Regions from separate parts of the Paenibacillus sp. FSL R5-0345 genome, predicted to be linked through region 2. Evidence: a T-box and tRNA genes for the amino acid it is inferred to sense, from the RefSeq annotation. Region 2 holds a T-box; the other regions hold tRNA genes.
What was found. A T-box is a leader RNA that pairs with one kind of tRNA and senses whether it is charged. The one in region 2 lies ahead of leuS (leucine--tRNA ligase), so its partner is inferred to be a tRNA-Leu.
Positions count from the first base shown of each region.

Region 1: it encodes a tRNA-Leu, which carries the amino acid that the T-box ahead of leuS (leucine--tRNA ligase) is inferred to sense. The anticodon was not compared.
Region 3: it encodes a tRNA-Leu, which carries the amino acid that the T-box ahead of leuS (leucine--tRNA ligase) is inferred to sense. The anticodon was not compared.

Region 1 covers NZ_CP009281.1:2,477,522-2,483,693, reverse strand. Annotated here, with positions in the region: gene R50345_RS10695 (ABC transporter ATP-binding protein) at 1-607, shown strand, start outside; gene R50345_RS10690 (hypothetical protein) at 604-1,287, shown strand; gene R50345_RS10685 (hypothetical protein) at 1,336-1,866, shown strand; tRNA gene R50345_RS10680 (tRNA-Leu) at 1,950-2,033, opposite strand; gene R50345_RS10675 (YhjD family protein) at 2,220-2,666, shown strand; gene R50345_RS10670 (hypothetical protein) at 2,730-2,948, opposite strand; gene R50345_RS10665 (hypothetical protein) at 3,066-3,383, opposite strand; gene R50345_RS10660 (xanthine phosphoribosyltransferase) at 3,483-4,055, opposite strand; gene R50345_RS10655 (YkvI family membrane protein) at 4,231-5,343, shown strand; gene R50345_RS10650 (AAA family ATPase) at 5,330-6,172, opposite strand, start outside.
Region 2 covers NZ_CP009281.1:5,208,398-5,214,569, forward strand. Annotated here, with positions in the region: gene leuS (leucine--tRNA ligase) at 1-880, opposite strand, end outside; T-box leader at 1,053-1,315, opposite strand; gene R50345_RS23055 (AI-2E family transporter) at 1,395-2,462, opposite strand; gene R50345_RS23060 (hypothetical protein) at 2,676-2,885, opposite strand; gene R50345_RS23065 (PRC-barrel domain-containing protein) at 2,900-3,421, opposite strand; gene R50345_RS23070 (cysteine desulfurase family protein) at 3,522-4,667, opposite strand; gene R50345_RS23075 (2-thiouracil desulfurase family protein) at 4,897-5,346, opposite strand; gene R50345_RS23080 (SOS response-associated peptidase) at 5,472-6,140, shown strand.
Region 3 covers NZ_CP009281.1:237,671-243,842, forward strand. Annotated here, with positions in the region: gene R50345_RS01135 (bifunctional 2',3'-cyclic-nucleotide 2'-phosphodiesterase/3'-nucleotidase) at 1-3,059, shown strand, start outside; tRNA gene R50345_RS01140 (tRNA-Leu) at 3,199-3,282, shown strand; gene R50345_RS01145 (MATE family efflux transporter) at 3,404-4,798, shown strand; gene R50345_RS01150 (FAD-dependent oxidoreductase) at 4,852-6,172, opposite strand, start outside.

The DNA of each region.
Region 1 (6,172 bases), 2.7 Mb from region 2:
TCTAGAGGTATCCGCGTTATTTTTCCCTAACTTTGATCGGGACTACGCCCAATCCTTAATCAAGGACTTCAATCTCCCCTTAAAAAGAAGAATAAAGAAGCTGTCCAGAGGAATGCTCTCGGCGGTGGGTATTGTAGTCGGCCTTGCCAGCCGCGCTCCGCTGACTATTTTTGACGAGCCCTATTTAGGTCTGGATGCTGTAGCAAGAAGCCTGTTTTACGATCGATTGATTGAGGATTATTCAGAATATCCACGAACAGTTGTCTTGTCTACACATTTGATTGACGAGGTAAGTCAATTGTTAGAGCATGTCATTGTTATCGACAACGGTAAGATTATTATTAATGAGGATGCTGAAGCTCTTCGCGGGCGAGCCGCTAAGGTGATTGGTGCAACTGCGAAGGTCGAAGAGTTCATCTCCAATAAAGATGTCATCTCTCGTGAACCTTTTGGCGGATTACTCTCTGCCACTGTAGTCGGCTTAAACTCAACAGATCTATCACGTGCTGAGATGCTTGGTCTGGAGATCTCCCCCATATCTTTACAACAGTTAATTGTCCATCTTACAAATAGAAGATCTCAAGGAAAGGAAGTGGCAGCACAATGAACCATATGACAGGGATATTAAAAATGCACTACAAGGATAAATGGTTTTGGTTATTTATGCCTTGGATCATATTATTGTCCAGTTTTCTCGTTAATCTTATCATAGCTTTTTTCATGCAAGAACCCATGTATACCGGTGGCCTAGTCTCTATCTTTATATACATGTTTGTCATAGGTATCATCATTTTGGTGCAGACTTTCCCCTTTGCCTTAGGCTTAAGTCTACGGAGAACGGATTATTTCTTCGGTACCTCCTTGATGGCTGTTATTACAAGTGCCGGCTTCTCCCTTCTTCTGTTCCTGCTATCCGTTATAGAAAACAATTTAACACCTGGATGGGGTGTGCAGCTACATTATTTTCACCTACCATACTTGAATGATGGTACTGTCCTAGAACAGCTGTGGATCTATTTTATGATCATGTTGCATATGTTTTATTGGGGATTTGTTATATCCAGTATCTTCCGCAGATTTGGTAGAAGCGGTCTATTCATTTTCGCGGCAGTCATGTTTATTCTGTACAGTGTCGCTGGATTGTTAATGACGTATTATCGGTGGTGGGGAGATCTATTTAATTGGTTTGCCAGCCATACCGCATTTGATCTTGCCTTGTGGACCATGCCTTTGACGGTCTTGTATGCACTCTTATCGTTCTGGATGCTTCGGAAATCTACAGTGTAAGGCACAGCCTCGAATATTCTAAATATTGTAGGTGTAGGAGGTACCTTTATGGATTATGTGAGGGATTACGCCATGTATGTTTCTATATTCGGTATGTTTAGTTTTAGTTGGTTTGGTTGGGCACAAGAAAACCCCAGATCCAGCTGGCGTAAATATATTGGCATAGCTTCTGGTGTATCCCTTCTCATCTGCTTGATTGGTATCTATTTAAGTATAACGAACTGGGATGCTCCCTCCGTTTTAAATGACAAGACCTCTTTTGATAATTATTTAATTTCTGTCTATATTGAATTATTTGTGGCAGGTGCTGGAGCTTCTATATTGTTGAAATGTAAGTTTAATGATTACGTTGCTCCTTGGATTGCCTTTATTGTAGGAATTCATTTTATTAGCTTAAAAAGTGTTTTTAACGATTTCAGTTTATACCTTTTAGCAGCACTTCTTGTTGCAGTCTCTATCGCATCACTATTCATATCGAAAAAGCTTAACGTCGCAAACAGTGCAATTACAGGCATTGGTACTGGAACAGTTCTGTTTGCTTATGCCCTATTAGGCTTAATTCGATATTTATCGATCTAGATACGATTATGCTCCAGTTGCCTCGGATTAATTATATTCACAAAAAAGAAACTCCCCTGATTTCTCAAGGGAGTTTCTAGTGATGCGGTCGAGAGGACTCGAACCTCCACGGTATTGCTACCACACGGACCTGAACCGTGCGCGTCTGCCAATTCCGCCACGACCGCACATCGTAATGACTACATATCCATCTTGCGTCACAAGATAGATCATACCATGCTGAGATTAATGCGTCAATATATTCTCTAGCTTTTCTAATCATTCATTATTTTATGGATAATTATTGCTTTTACTTCCGAATATAAGGTATAATGAGAACAAAAGTTCGCATAATATAAATGAGGTGATTTATAATGGCGACTACAAAGTTGAAGACATCCATTGTTGATGAAGAGGTTACGAAAGAAGAAATGTCCCTTGTCAGAAGCTATTTGCTGCTAACGTTTATTCATAAAGTGTTCGAACGTGACTGTCGTGTAATCAGTAAGAGTGGTCTGTTTAAGACCCCTCAGCTTTATATGGAGCTCGTGTCTGGTGCCACTAAGAAGACCTCATTAATGCTTCAAGAAGTTACGCGCGAATTGAGCTCACATGATCTGAAGGTCACAACCGTTCGCCAAGATCAACGGGGAGTCGAGGCCTTGTACACCTGTAGAGGATATCAAGGTGAGATGAATATATTATGGCCAGGATTCCGTAGAGAGATGCTGCTGCGAATGCGCGCATATCTCGGCCTGTCTACAGAGCTCTCCATGCTCTCCAGAGAAGAAAGTGAGACCCAGCTAGCACTAACCATATAATCCGCCATAAGTAAAGAACAGCTCCCTACCCACTAGGGTAAGGAGCTGTTTATGCTGCCAAGATTATATATTATCAGGAGCTTTCCTTGGTTCGCTGAAGGGTTGGAATAGATAATTCCGATCAAGCTTTACTACCCGTCTATTCTGGCGACGTATCATCACCTGCGAATCGTCCCAAGCCAGAACAATCCCCTTTACATCATTACTTTCTATGCCATCACGCACCACACGAATTTTCTCACCGGAAATTCGGTACGCATCCAATTGTTCATCGCTAATCATCATAAATCCCTCCCTCTATATAGCTTATCCTATATTCATCCAGAAAAAAGACCCAAATGAAAAGTCATCTGGGTCTCGTATAAGCAATTGACCAATTGCATGTCTACTAAAGCATTCTTATATCAGCGCTTCATTCTTCTCAAACCAGAAGTCAAGAACTTTAGCGGACATCACACGTTGCTCCAGATACTCCACTTGGTTAGTTGTGAATTTCTCCCTCCAAGGGAAGGAAAGTTCCTCACACAAACCTTTGATTGTCAGAAGCTCTGACCAAGCTACATAGCGTTTGTACCAAAAAAACTGAGGATGTTCAATCATATAGGGATACAGATCGTCGAATTCCGTGTGTTTGCAATCCAGCGCACGCTCGAAGTGATCCTTGGCCTCGGTTAATTTATCAATAAAAAATTGCTCAGTCACCGGTTCTTTCCCCATTGTGACGCCTCCTCCCTATGTCTGATTTTATTATAAAGGAAAATCTATAGGGTGAAAAGCAGTTGTTTAAAAATAGGCATGTTCTTATTCAAATTCGGGTTATTCTCCAAATTCAATAGTGCCCCCGCTAAGAGAGGTTATTCTTACAAGTGACTCCAACCGGATCCCCTGCTCCTTGATCGTTCGAGCTCCTGCCTGAAAGCTTTTTTCCACTACAACGCCAAGACCAACCAGCTCAGCGCCAGAGCGTTGAATAATTTTAATCAGCCCGCGTGCTGCATCACCATTAGCAATAATGTCATCGATAAAGAGAATTTTATCCTCCGGGGAGATGAATTGGCGAGACAACATGATGTCGGTAACGATACCTTTCGTAAAAGAAGGAACTCTTTCACAAAGTGCGTCCGGATCTGCTAGGAGCGTTTTTTTGCGGCGTGCAAAAACTAACGGCACCTTTAACTCATATGCGGTGGCAAATGCCACGGCAATGCCCGAGGATTCCACGGTCACAATACGTGTAATTCCGCAGTCCGCAAACCTCCCGGCAAACTCCCGTCCCATTTCCATCGTAAGCTGCGGATCTACCTGATGATTCAACAGTGCATCCAGCTTCAGCACTTCATCCGAAACGACGACACCTTCCTCCAAAATCCGCTGTTTCAATACTTCCATGATTTTGAACCTCCAATACCCTTTATAATCGCAGACGCTCCGTACAAATGAATCACGGAAGTCATGTCCTACTGATCCTCATCATAACCTGTACTATACAGAGTGCACAAGGCAATCCTGCATAGCACTCCTTATGATTTTTCTTTTGCTTCTTAAAACGATTAGGAGGGCAGCCATGAAATCACATGTCCGAACAATGCAGATCGCTTTCACTTATATCGGCACCATTGTAGGAGCCGGATTCGCCACCGGCCAAGAAATATTAAAATTCTTCACTCGTTACGGACACTGGGCAGTCCTCACCATCCTGCTCTCTACTATACTGTTCATATGGCTGGGTACAAAAATGATGGTCATCGCTCGGCGCATAGAAGCAGAATCTTATGAGGACTTTAACCGTCATCTCTTTGGTGACCAAGTCGGAAGCACCATCAGTTTGTTCACGATGGCCATCCTGATCGGTGTCAACAGTATTATGCTTGCAGGAGCTGGAGCTATTTTTCAAGAGCATCTTGGATTTCATTATCAAACAGGGCTAATACTAACGTTGGTTGGTTCTTATTTTCTGCTTAAGCGGGGGATTTCCGGTATTCTGCAAATGAACAGTCTGATTGTCCCGCTAATGCTTACGCTATCACTCATCATTATTTTTAATACGTTTCAAATTCCAGGAGCAGAACGATTCCTATTCCTAGAAAATGATCGATCTATCTTTGGCGCTTGGATGTCGCCGCTGCTCTACACCGCCTTCAATCTAGGTATGGCTCAAGCCGTATTAGTTCCGATGGCTCGTCACACAGATGAAGAAAAATCTCTGGTCTGGGGCGGTATTATAGGTGGTGCCGGGATCGGCTTTATGTTGATCGCCGCGCATTTCGCGATGAGCTCACAGATGCCTGGGATTCTCCAATTTGAAATCCCTATGGGAAACATCGCCATCCGGCTGGGTACTGTAGTACAAACTATATATTTGCTGTTGATCTTTTTGGAGATCTTCAGCACTTTTGTTGCCGACATTTATGGCGTCACCATGCAGCTAAAACAACGAATTCCCGTTAAACCCACATTAATTACACCAATTCTGATGTTGGTCTGTTATTTACTGAGCCAATTTGGCTTTAGCTCTCTTCTCTCCGTGTTCTACCCGATCTTCGGAGCTTTATCTCTGGTCTGGGCTGTCATGCTGCTACGAACGCCATGGTCTATTCCACCACGTATCGATTCCTCATCGGGTTCGAGTGGAAAAGGGAACAGCCTTGTATCCATAAAACCAGTTACACGGAAATAACTGCTGCTGTTGGAATGATTCGCGCTGCCGCTTCCGCCACATGCTTGTGACAAGTCATCATTACAATCTGGCGGGAGATCGACAGTTCACCAAGCAGTGAAAGAGCAGCATGAAGACGGGCTTCATCAAAGTTGACGAATAGGTCATCGAACAGCAATGGCAGCGATACTTGCCGAGACATCGTCTCTGCCAGTGCCAAGCGGATGGAAAGGTACAGCTGTTCTGCCGTCCCGCGGCTAAGCAGTCCGCTGTCGATTAGTCCAGCATTTTTGTGTTCAGCTTTTAGCTCTTTATGGCCCAGAGTCATAACAACTCTCTTGTATTCCCCTTCCGTCAGCTTGGAGAAATAGTCCGATGCAAGCAATAGTACCTGCGGCTGCTTCTCCTGTTCATAAATACGGCGGGTTCTTCCAATTAATTCGGCTGTTAATGCTGCTACCGCATATTTATCAGCCACAATTCGCAGAGCGGCTCTCTGCTCTTCCAATTGCTGAATTACGGAGTCCTCCATACAACGCTCTTTCAAGTACTCCCTTTCCTGAAGCAGCTTCCCTCGTTGCTCCAGCAGGGTGTTCCACATTTCTTCCTCCCGTTCAGCCAGCTCTTCAGCTGCTATCCGTTCTTTTTGAAGTGCTGAGGCATCATGATGATCTAATACGACCTGCAGGGCGGCAACTCGCTCATCCTCCCAGCCTCCAAACATAGCTAACTCCCACTGACGAATGGATTTATTCAGCTCACTACGCCGCTGTACAGCAGCCGACCTTCGTAAGAAGTCCTCCCCGCTTATTGCTCCGCCTTCATGCAACAGGTGTTCACGCTGTTCTCT
Region 2 (6,172 bases):
CACGATATTCTGCAATCGCTGTACGTTGTGCTTCTGTTGTAATGGCATCAACCAGTTCATGCTCTGGTGCCAAAACGCAGTAGCTTGCTCCGAACAATGTATCTGGACGTGTTGTAAACACAGTCAGGCTGGCATCGTGACCTTCAATTTCAAAGTTTACTTCTGCGCCTGTGGATTTACCGATCCAGTTGCGCTGCATATCCTTGATACTTTCAGACCAATCCAGCTCTTCCAGATCTTCCAGTAGACGCTCAGCGTATTCAGTAATTCTCAGAATCCATTGACGCATCGGTTTGCGGACAACCGGATGTCCTCCGCGCTCACTTTTCCCATCAATAACTTCTTCGTTTGCAAGTACTGTACCCAGTGCTTCACACCAGTTAACAGGTACTTCTGCTACATAAGCCAAGCCTTTGTTGTACAACTGGATGAAAATCCACTGCGTCCATTTATAGTAGTCTGGATCTGTAGTACTGATCTCGCGATCCCAGTCGTAGGAGAATCCCAGCGATTTGATCTGACGACGGAAATTATCGATGTTCTTATCCGTAAAGTCACGCGGATGCTGACCCGTATCCATCGCATACTGCTCTGCCGGAAGTCCAAAAGCATCCCAGCCCATAGGGTGCAGCACGTTATAACCACGCATCCGTTTATAACGGGATACGATATCCGTTGCTGTGTAGCCTTCTGGATGACCTACGTGCAGCCCTGCACCTGAAGGGTACGGGAACATATCCAGTGCATAGAAATTCGGTTTGGTTGGATCTTCACCTGTCTTGAAACTTTTGTTCTCATCCCAGAACTTTTGCCACTTGGGCTCAATAGCCTGCGCCCGGTAACCGCCGGCAGGTACACTGTTTGTTTGATTGTCGCTCATTGTCTGCTCCTCCTTGGAGTATTACTATAGATTTCTTAACCAAGCATACCCGCCATCGACATCCTTATAAGGACGGTAAGCGTTTATGCGAGAAATATAAGACATGAAGTATTTCGTGAAACCTATACCCTCTTATATTTACAAAAAAACCTCCCATCCCTAGCGTATTATCGCTAGGGACGAGAGGTTATAATTCCCGTGGTACCACCCTAGTTAGCGGCTGAATATACTTTATTCTGCCACTCACTTTGCACCCTTTAGCGGGGGTGAGGCGACGGCGGTTCACCTAGGACTTCCGTTAAGTTTAACGAATATCCTGAAACTTGCGCCGTTACTCCGAGGTGAGTTCACTCCGTTCCGTTAACCGGCTCGCACCTTAGTGCCGGCTCTCTGCAATAACGGTATAGAATTAATACTCCTCATCATCGATCAACTATATGTACTGATTGTTCATCAGTAATATTCCCCAACATTATATACAAAACAGTTGACTATAGTCAATGTTTTAACCCTTTTAAACAGGCTTTCGTTTGATTAAATACGTCATAAAGTGTTGAATAACGACTTTTCCAGCCGCGAAGAACGGTACAGCAAGGATAAGTCCGATCATTCCCGCCAATTCACCGCCAACCAGAAGCGCAAAAATAATGAGCAACGGATGCAAGTGCAGCTTCTTCCCCACCACCTGAGGTGAAATAATGTTACTCTCCACAATTTGGCACACTGTGTTAACCACTGCAACCAACAGCACCAAACGAAAAGAAACGGTTGAAGCCATTACAATGGCTGGCGCAGCCCCCAAAAAGGGACCCATATACGGAACAATATTGAACACTGCCACCACACTGGCGAACAGTAAGGCATATGGCATTCCGATGATGGCATAACCAATATAGGCAAGCACACCTATAATAATGCAGACCAGAAACTGTCCACGAATGTAGTTGCCAAGTGCATCATCGATATCTTTTAACAAGGTTACAATAGACTTACGACGTGCGCGAGGCAGACAAGAGACCACCGTCCGTTCAAACACGTCAAAATCCTTCAGAATATAGAACACTAGAAACGGTACGATAAAAGCATTGAACAGCACATTAATCGTTGTCCCTATATTATCGAGAAAATTAGAAATTCCTTCTGCGAGACGACTCTCCAGTTGAAAAAACCAGTTGTTCATCCCCATCTCGACCCCAGGCGGGATTAGTCTAGAATTCATATGTCGCATTAGCCCTTGGGCTTGCAGTGTCATCTCTGGCAAATGTTCATTTAACTCTTCAAGCTGCTCGATAAACATCGGGATAAGGTTAATTGCAATTACCGCAATCGCCGTTAGGAACACTGCATATATAAGTAGAACAGCCACACTACGCGGCATCTTCCGTCCGGCCAGCATACTAACGACGGGATTCAGCACGTAGGAAATAATCATAGCTGCCAGAAATGGAGCGAGGATTGCCTTCAAAAACACAAATATCCCCTGCAGCATTGGACGAAGTAACCAAACAAAATACAAAATGATCAGGGAGAGCAGCACTCCGATCATCCAGCGGAACCACTTACTTTGGGACCATTGCTCCATGAGTGTACCCTCCTGCGGCTATAGCCTGGACTAGCTTCGTAAATAAGTATATGTATGGCCGCAGCAAAATAACCATCAAGCACACAAAATAACCCCACAAAGTGAGGTTCTTGTCCCAAAAAAAGCGCCAATAACCCTGCAGCTGATTTCAGCTGAAAGGAAATTGACGCTTAAGTACATAGATCATTCTCGCTTACAAAGCAAGATTCATCGTTATGACGACGCATGAATTTGTGGGAAATCCTGAGTCATATCATCCCCGGAGAACAGATCGTCCAGCGAGCTGAGTGTACCGTCTTCTTCAACCTGATACACCGACATTTTCTCACCGTTTACCGTTAATTCAATGAAACAGCCCCAGCAATAGAACTGGTGGGAACCAATTTTTCCGATATCTTTAGAGTTGCAGTTTGGACACTTCATATAATACATTCCACCTATCCGTTAACAATATTAATGGCTTTTTGTAGCCGTTCTTCGCTCATCGCAGGAACCATTAAAGCATTCTCACCAATGGACATCTCATCAGAACAAGGCAGCCATTTGCGGCCTTCGATCAAATCAGTCACAAGCCCGTCACTGATTTCCAGCGCTCCTATTGTGTTTCCCAACTTTTGGTCAAAATAAACATCCGATATTCGTCCAAGTATAGTTCCCGTTGTAGTCAGTACTTTTAAATCCTTAAGTTTGTTCTTTCCAAGTAGAAATGTACAAGGTATATGATCGGCATCTGTCTTATCAATCGACTCTTTACTACGAATCATGACAGCATCCTCGCCGTAGGCCACAATATCTTTCCATGCCACAAATTTCACATGGCCGCCAAAAAAAGATTTGCTTTCCAGTTCAATACCCGTAATATTCCAGTTTGAATCGAGCAGAATATCGACAATCTTGCCGATTTCATTACCCTCTTCAACTTCATATACAGCCAAGCCGATCAGATCTTGAAGTCTCATGGCTGCCTCGTTCCCCTCACTTTGAGTGTAATTACGAGTTCTCAGAAAGCCAAAAGCCCGAATCGCCCCGATACAGATCGAAACCTAAAAGTAACTAGTCTCATTTACGTAGGCGTTTCAAAATGGTTTCAACTTTTTGAGCAACGTACTCGATTTCTTCAGTAGTATTACCCAAACCCATACTAAATCGAATCGCGGACTCTAAAATATTTTGGGGAAGTCCCATTGCTTTCAGAACATGAGATATTTCCAGTGATCCTGACGTGCAAGCCGAACCGCTCGCTGCTGCAACCCCCTCCATATCCAGGTTCATCAGCATAACATCTGTCCCAGCCCCTGGGAAGCTCAAGTTCAGTATACTAGGTAAAAAATGCTCAGAATTACCGTTAAGCGAGTAACTCTCCCGTCCAATCAGAGTATCCAGTGTCTCAAGTAGTGTATTGCGCAGGCGCTTCATATTTTGTTGACGTTCTGAGAGACCCGTAACCGCTATTTCAACGGCTTTGGCGAATCCAGCGGCTCCTGCTAGATTCTCTGTTCCGGCGCGTCTGCCACGCTCCTGAAGGCCTCCATGAAGCCTAGGATGTAGTGGTGCTCCGCTTCGAACGTAAAGACCCCCTATCCCTTGTGGGCCATTGATTTTGTGAGCTGTGAAGCTCATGTAATCTACGGGAAGTTCTCGGAGTTTAATTGGCAGTGCACCTAGAGCTTGTACAGCATCAACATGGAACAGAATGCCTCGTTCTCTAGCGAGCTGACCAATCTCTTGAATCGGTTGAACGGTGCCTACTTCATTATTGGCATACATTACGCTGATCAGCACCGTGTCTTCCTGCAATGCTGCCTCTATGTCTGCTACGGATACCCTGCCCGACGAATCCACAGGAAGATAGGTTACTTTGAAACCTTCCTTCTCTAGCTCTTCGCAGGTATGTAACACTGCATGATGTTCGATCTGGGTGGTGATAATATGTTTTCCTTTATGGGAAACTGCCGCTGCTGCTCCATAGAGCGCTAAATTGTCACTCTCTGTGCCGCCTCCAGTGAACACCCACTCTTCAGATGAACAGCCCAAAAAGGCGGCGATCGAATCGCGCGCCCCATTCAATATTCTTTTAGCTGAACGTCCGAACTGATGTACACTAGACGCATTTCCGTATTGTTCTGTCATTATATTCAACATGACCTTAGCCACCTCGGGATGAACCGGGGTTGATGCGGCGTGGTCCAAATAGATGGATTTCATAATCATTTCTCCGCTTCTAGAGTATAGGAAACTAGTTAATCTAAAATATAAGTAGGTATAAGTTTCACGTTATACATTATCCTTATATTTCTCGCTTAAACGCTAACCGTCCTAAGAAGGACGCCGAAGGCGTTTATACTTGGAACTATTAAATTATACCGCGCGAGAAGTGAGTTTTCCACAAGCGAAAGAACACAATATTGTAATCATTTCCCTATGAAAGCTAGGATTATAATAACCAGTTCTCTTCAGAGGTTACCTCAATGCCATTTTTTCTAAGTAAAGCTGTAGTAACGCCATTTCCTGCAATTTTCTTCCCCTTGAATTCCCCGTTATAAATCATGGCGCTGCCGCAAGAAGGACTGTTTTCTTTGAGCACTACCATCGTAGCTGAGACCTCTTGAGCTTTTGCAAGCGTAATATAAGCACCCTTTAAATACATATCTGTAACATCTGTTCCTGAACGATCCACTACTTTAGCCGTCCCTGCCAGCACATCCTCGCCATTTCCACCAATGATTTCGGCTGGCTCCCTAGGCGTAGAGAATCCTCCTAGTAACTCCGGACACACCGCAATGGCTTTATCCTCATTCAAAAGTTTCTGGATCATCTCGTCCAAACAATCCGTTCCATTATATCTTACCTTCATACCAGCTAGACAAGAGCTTACCAGAATCACCAATGAGCACCTCTTTCTTCATTCATTCCGCATCGTTTATAATAAGAAATATTTCGAGCATAACATGCTGAATTTGAGCTGTAAACTGAGCGAACTTCTAATCTACTGAAAGGGGAGTGTAAATCATGTGCGGACGTTACACAATAACCGTTACCATGGAAGAACTGATGGTCAGATATTTTGCGAATGATTCAACCATTATCCACTATGCCCCTAAATATAACGCTGCGCCCATGCAGCAAATTCCGGCAGTCATTAATACAGGCTCCAGCAATAAGTTAGGTGAGCTACGCTGGGGTCTGGTTCCTTCATGGGCCAAGGATGACAAAATCGGCAGTAAAATGATCAATGCCCGGGCAGAATCACTGCTCGAGAAGCCTTCTTTCAAGCGCTTAGTAAGCTCACGTCGCTGCATCATCCCGTCTGACGGCTTCTACGAATGGAAGGCGCAAGGCAGCAGTAAACAACCCATGCGGATCGTGATGCGTGATGGGGGTATTTTCTCCATGGCCGGATTGTATGATATTTGGATGGACCCGGAAGGGAATAAACTAAGTACCTGTACCATTATAACGACTACACCGAACGATCTAATGGCTGAAATCCACAACCGCATGCCGGTTATTTTGAAGCCTGAGGATGAGACAGAATGGCTGGATCGGGGCAATCAGGACACAACCTCTCTAATAAAGCTTCTGAAGCCTTATGATCAAAACCAAATGAGAGCCTACCCTGTTTCCACAGCTGTGGGAAATGTTCGGAATGATACAGAAGAATTAATTAAAGAGGCATAGAAAGGAGGGAGGCTTATCTATAAAGCACACTT
Region 3 (6,172 bases), 1.8 Mb from region 2:
AAAATCTTCCGATTCTCAGTGTAGGTGCTCCTTTTAAGGCTGGACGTAACGGCCCTTCGGAGTACACGAGTATTGAAAAAGGTCCGTTGACTATCCGCAGTGCAAGTGACTTGTACCTGTATGACAACACGCTAAAAGCTATTAAAGTTAAAGGCTCTGTTGTTAAGGAATGGGTTGAAATGAGTGCGGGTGCGTTTAATACCATCGATGAGAAGAGCACGGCTCCACAAAGCTTGCTAAATGGAGATTTTGCGGTTTATAACTTCGATATTATTGATGGTATTAAGTACACTATTGATGTAACTAAGCCTGCGAAATATAATCCTAACGGTACAATTAAGAATGCTTCATCCAGTCGTGTGAAGCAAATTACGTATAAAGGTAAAACTTTGGATCAGAACCAAGATTTCATTGTTGTGACTAACAACTACCGCGCAAGTGGCGGGGGCAATTTCCCGGGTGTGAAAGGTTCAGAGATGTTGGTGGATTCACAAGATGAGAATCGCCAGATCCTCATGGACTACATCAGAGAAGTAGGTACCATTGATCCTTCTGCGGATGGGAACTGGTCTTTGGCCCCTATCTCGGACGATGTGAATATCACCTTTACTTCTTCACCAGAAGCGGCAAAAGTTACGCCAGCCAACATTACGGATACTGGTGCAAAAGATATTAAGGGATTTAGTATTTATAAATTGGCTCTCCCGGTTAAGGATGTAGAAGTTCACCTTCTGGGAATCAATGATTTCCACGGCCAACTGGATACAGTTTCTACAGTAAGTAACAAGAATGTGGGAACGGCTGCTATTCTTGCAACTTACCTAAAAGAAGCACGGGCTAAATACGACAATGCTCTGCTCTTTCATAACGGAGATTCCGTAGGTGCATCTGCTCCGGTATCCTCGCTTGAACGCGATGAGCCGACGATTGAGTGGATGAACATGATGGGATTTGATGTAGGTTCCCTGGGTAACCATGAATTTGACCAAGGTGTCGATGCACTGATGACGCAGCTTTATGGCGGTGTGGATCCTAAGGACGGCAATGTTACCCACAAGGGTACCAATTTTGACTATGTTAATGCCAATGCGGTAGATGCGACAACCCGCGAGCCGATCATTAAACCTTATGTAATTAAAGAAGTGGGCGGTGTGAAGATCGGATTTATTGGTCTGGTAACGAAGGCTACACCAGGCAAAGTTTCACCTTCCGGTACCGCTGGCGTATATTTCCTCACACCTGAGGAGGAAGTAGCGGCTGTTGAGAAATATGCGAAGGAGCTTCAAGCTAAAGGCGTAGAGACGATTATCGTGCTTGCGCATGATCCAGCTTCTACTAAAGACGGGGTAACTACAGGTGAGGCAGCTGATCTAGCCAACGCACTTCCTGCAAATTCCCCTGTTGACGTTATTGTTGCTGGTGATAACCATGCGCTGGCAAACGGAACAGTAAACGGTAAGTTGATTGTACAAGCCTACTCTTACGGTACAGCATTTGAAGATATTAAGCTGATCATTGATCCTAAAACAGGTCATGTGAAGGAGAAGTCTGCTGTAGTGACCTCCACCTTCCATGACGGCGTAACACCGGATCCGGAAAGTGTGGCACTGGTTAATACTTACCTTGAGAAGCATCCTGAACTTACTCAACCAGTGGGTACAACAAACGGAACTATCACTCGTACCGATGCTTACAACAATGAGGCTGCACTTGGTAACCTGATCGCTGACGCTATGCGTACTGCTGATTTCGGCGATGGCGCTAAGGCTGCTGATTTCGCCTTTATGAATCCGGGTGGTATCCGTGCGGATCTTCCAAAAGGCCCTGTAACCTTCGGCGATCTGGCGAAAATTCAGCCATTCGGCAATACGCTTGTGAAGCTGACGCTGACTGGAGCGCAAATCAAAACGTTGCTGCAACAGCAATGGAATGTAAAGGCTGATGGAACACCCGATATCAAAACGCTGCAAATTTCTGGACTGAAATATACAGCGAATATGTATCTTCCGGTAGCAGATCGCATTGCCAAGCTTACGCTAACTAATGGAACACCAATTAATCCTACACAGAAATATACGGCTGTAGTGAATAACTTTATGGCTGCGGGCGGGGATAACTACAAGGTTCTGACTCAAGCTAGTGATTCATTGGCTGGACCTATTGATTTGGACGTATTCTACGACTATATTGTGAGCACGTTTGATAGAAAAGAGATTAAAGCAGCTGTTGAAGGTCGGATTGTTAACAATTTGAAGGAAGTAACTCCAACGCCGACACCTAGTCCAACGGCAACACCAACGCCAACAACGGTACCAACAACAGCACCAACAACGGCACCAACAACAGCACCAACAACAGCACCAACAACAGCACCAACAACGGCACCAACAACGGCACCAACAACGGCACCAACAACGGCACCAACAACGGCACCAACAACAGCACCAACAGCAACACCAGCACCAACAACAGCACCAACAGCAACGCCAGCACCAACTACTGCTCCAGCAGCAAACTTCAAAGATCTGGGTAAGGTAGTATGGGCGCAAGAAGCTGTTCAAGCATTGGCTGCTAAGGGCATTATAAAAGGATTGGACGCAAATAGTTTTGCGCCAACCAAAACAGTGACTAGAGCAGAGTTTATTACAATGCTGGTACGCGCACTGAATCTGACGGGTTCGGCAACAACCAGTTCATTCAGCGATGTTAAACAAGGAGTTTGGTACACGGATTCTATCGCTATTGCGGTGAAGGCCGGGATTGTACAAGGGTCTGGTGATGGTAAGTTCGAACCGGGTCGTCAAGTGACCCGAGAAGAGATGGCTATTATGATTGCTAATGCATTGAAGGATAAACTACAGCCGATTGATAAGAATGCAGCGCTGGGCAAGTTTGCAGACAAGTCCAGTATTGCTCCTTACGCTCAGGACGCTATAGCACAACTGACCCAATTGGGGATCGTTAACGGTGTTGAAGGTGGCAAATTTGCACCTAAGGGCATAGCTAACCGTGCTCAAGCGGCAGTCATTATCTACCGTATGCTTGAACAAGCTTCATAACCCGATAGTTCTTCTGAAAAAGTGTATCGATGATCCCAAATAGGGACTCGGTACACTTTTTCTTTTTACATTAGGTATTGCCCTTTGTGCTAATATATGATAATTTAGTTCTGCACTGCATGTTTCTTTTATATTTTGTGCGGTCGTGGCGGAATTGGCAGACGCGCACGGTTCAGGTCCGTGTGGGTTAATCCCCGTGGAGGTTCGAGTCCTCTCGACCGCATACCTAAGTGCATATAAACTAGCTGTACTTTTGAATTGCTCTTCAACCTGAAGAGCCTTTTTTTTATTTATAAGGATATTTCAAGTTTGGATAACTCTAATATAAAAGAAGTGAAGCGAAGATGGAACCTAATGTAAATGTCAATACGAAGCGAAGTGTGCGGTTTCTTGAGAAGTATTTTTCAGGAGAATCGTTAGATTATCGCCATATGATTGCTTTATTCATTCCTATTCTGGTAGATCAGGCCTTTATAGTGGGGCTTAATCTAGTGAATACAGCCATGATCAGCTCGTCCGGTGTGGCAGCTATCAGTGCGGTGAACATGATCGATTCCCTTAATCTTTTTCTCATTAGTGTGTTTATCGCGGTATCAACAGGTGGTACGGTTGTCGTAGCGCAGTACAAAGGAAGCGGTAATAGTCTTATGGTGTCAAAAGCCACCGCAGGTGCCACCTCGTCGGTTTCCCTTATGGCTTTTGTTATTGGTATGTTTGGTATTCTTTTTCACAATCCGTTGTTGAACTTACTATTTGGAGCGGCTTCGCCAGAGGTAATGCACAACGCCCGAATCTATTTGATTGGGAGCTGTATCTCCTATCTTGGAATAGCTGTGGTAGAGGCAGTGTGTGGTGCCCTTCGGGGAATCGGAAGGACGAGAGCCTCGCTTGCACTATCGCTCATTATGAATTTAGTTTACGTCCTCTTGAATCTCGTATTTATTAACCTTTTGCATATGGGTGTTCTAGGGATGACTATTTCTATAAATATAGCTCGATATTTGGGCGCGATATGCGCTCTGTATTATCTGTTCCGGATGGACAATGAACTGCATATTCGAATTCGTGACTTACTGGTGGTTCAATTCTCCATGCTCAAAAAAATAATGTTCATCGGTATGCCGTTTGCGGCGGAGCAGATGTTCTTTAATGGTGGTAAGATTCTGACGCAAGTCTTTATCGTCAGTCTCGGTACTTACGCGCTTGCTACAAACGCTATTGCCTCTTCCTTTGCGGGGATTATGCAAATTCCGGGCAATGCGCTGTCTTTGACGATTATTACAGTGGTCGGACAATGTATGGGAAGCAATAATGTTAAGGATGCCCGGAAATTTATTAAATCGTTTCTCGTAGCCTCTTCCCTTTCCTTTGTGGTGATGGGATTGTTAGTTATGCCTTTCTTCCATCCGCTAGTTTCGATGTTCCATCCACCTGCGGAGATCGTGAGAGATATCTTTATAATTGTACTTATCAATACAATCGTACAAATACCACTGTGGTCTATTAGCTTCATAACACCATCAGCGCTTAGAGCAGCAGGAGATTCCAAGTTTACATCCATGGTGTCTATGCTGAGTATGTGGTTGTTCCGCGTAGTACTCGGGTATATCTTAGGTATTGTTCTGGATTTCGGTCTACTTGGGGTTTGGTTAGCTATGAACTGTGAGTGGGGAATTAGAGGATTCATATTTCTACGGCGTTTCATGGGTAAGAAGTGGGTTCAGCATCGTGTTATATAGTAAAAGTAAAAGACACCCTAAAGGGTGTCTTTTTGTTCGCCATGCATGTAATGTTATTCTTTGATCTGTGAGAACAAATCATTCAAAGCCTCGCTCATTGTGGGGTGAGTAAAGATATGATCTCTCAAAAAGGTGAAATCTTGCCCTGTTTGAATAGCCATACTCACGATATTAATCACTTCACTGGATTCCGCACAGAACAATGTAGCTCCGAGAATTTTATTGGTTTTTGCATCCACAATAGCTTTTAGGAAGCCTTCAGTTTCGTTAATTAAGCGGGCACGTGGAATAGCTGCTGAAGGCAATTTCGCGACTTTAATTTCAAGTCCTTGTTCGGTAGCTGCTTCTTCACTAATTCCTACTCTGGATAGTGGAGGATCTATAAATACGCTGTACGGAACAGCGTCACGGTCATTTGTGGTATGGGAATGATCGCCGAAGAGATCATTTCGTACGATTCTATAATCGTCTAAAGATATATAGGTAAACTGTAATCCGCCTTTGACATCGCCAAGAGCCCATATATGGGGAACGGAGGTTTTTAGGGAAGGGTCCACCTTAATAGCACCCCGATCTGTAACTTCTACACCGGCTGCTTCTAGATTTAATCCCTCGATGTTTGGTTTTCTACCTGTCGCTACCAGTACAGCATCGACTTTCAATTCTTGAATAGCGCCATCTATCGAAAAGGAGATAACTGTTCCATCTTTAACATCCTTCAGTCCTATAACCTTTGCCTTCAGTTTGACCTCAATGTTCTTCTTGGTAAAGGTTTGGAGGACGGCCTCCGCGACATCGCGGTCTTCTTTAGGGATGAATTTCGAGGAACCCTCCAGCACCGTAACCTGTGAGCCGAATTGACTGTAGATCGAAGCGAATTCCAAACCAATATAACCACCACCAATGATGGCTAGTTTAGTTGGGAGCTCCTTAAGATCCATAATGGACGTGCTGGTATAAACGAACTTACTATCTTGTATCCCGTCAATCGTTGGAATGATGGTCTCAGCACCCGTATTAATGAAGATTTTGTCGGCGGTTAAGATTTTCGTCTCACCGGCTTCCTTCACTTGAACTTCGTGATCTGATAAGAAGGAAGCTTCTCCATTAATAACTTCTATATTCTCGTTCTGATTTAGATTATCGTAATTTTTCTGGCGTAGAAATGAAATCAGTTGATCCTTGTTATGGATCGCTTCTTCATAATCTTTGCCTTGATGTGCTTGGTAAGCTAAGGATTTGGTAGGGATGCAGGCGATGTTAATGCAGGTTCCACCGTACATTTCCTTAGATCGTTCAATAACGGCTACTTTCCATTTTCGATTAGCTAGTTCTGTGGCAAGGGTCTTTCCGCCTTTACCGAAACCAATAATA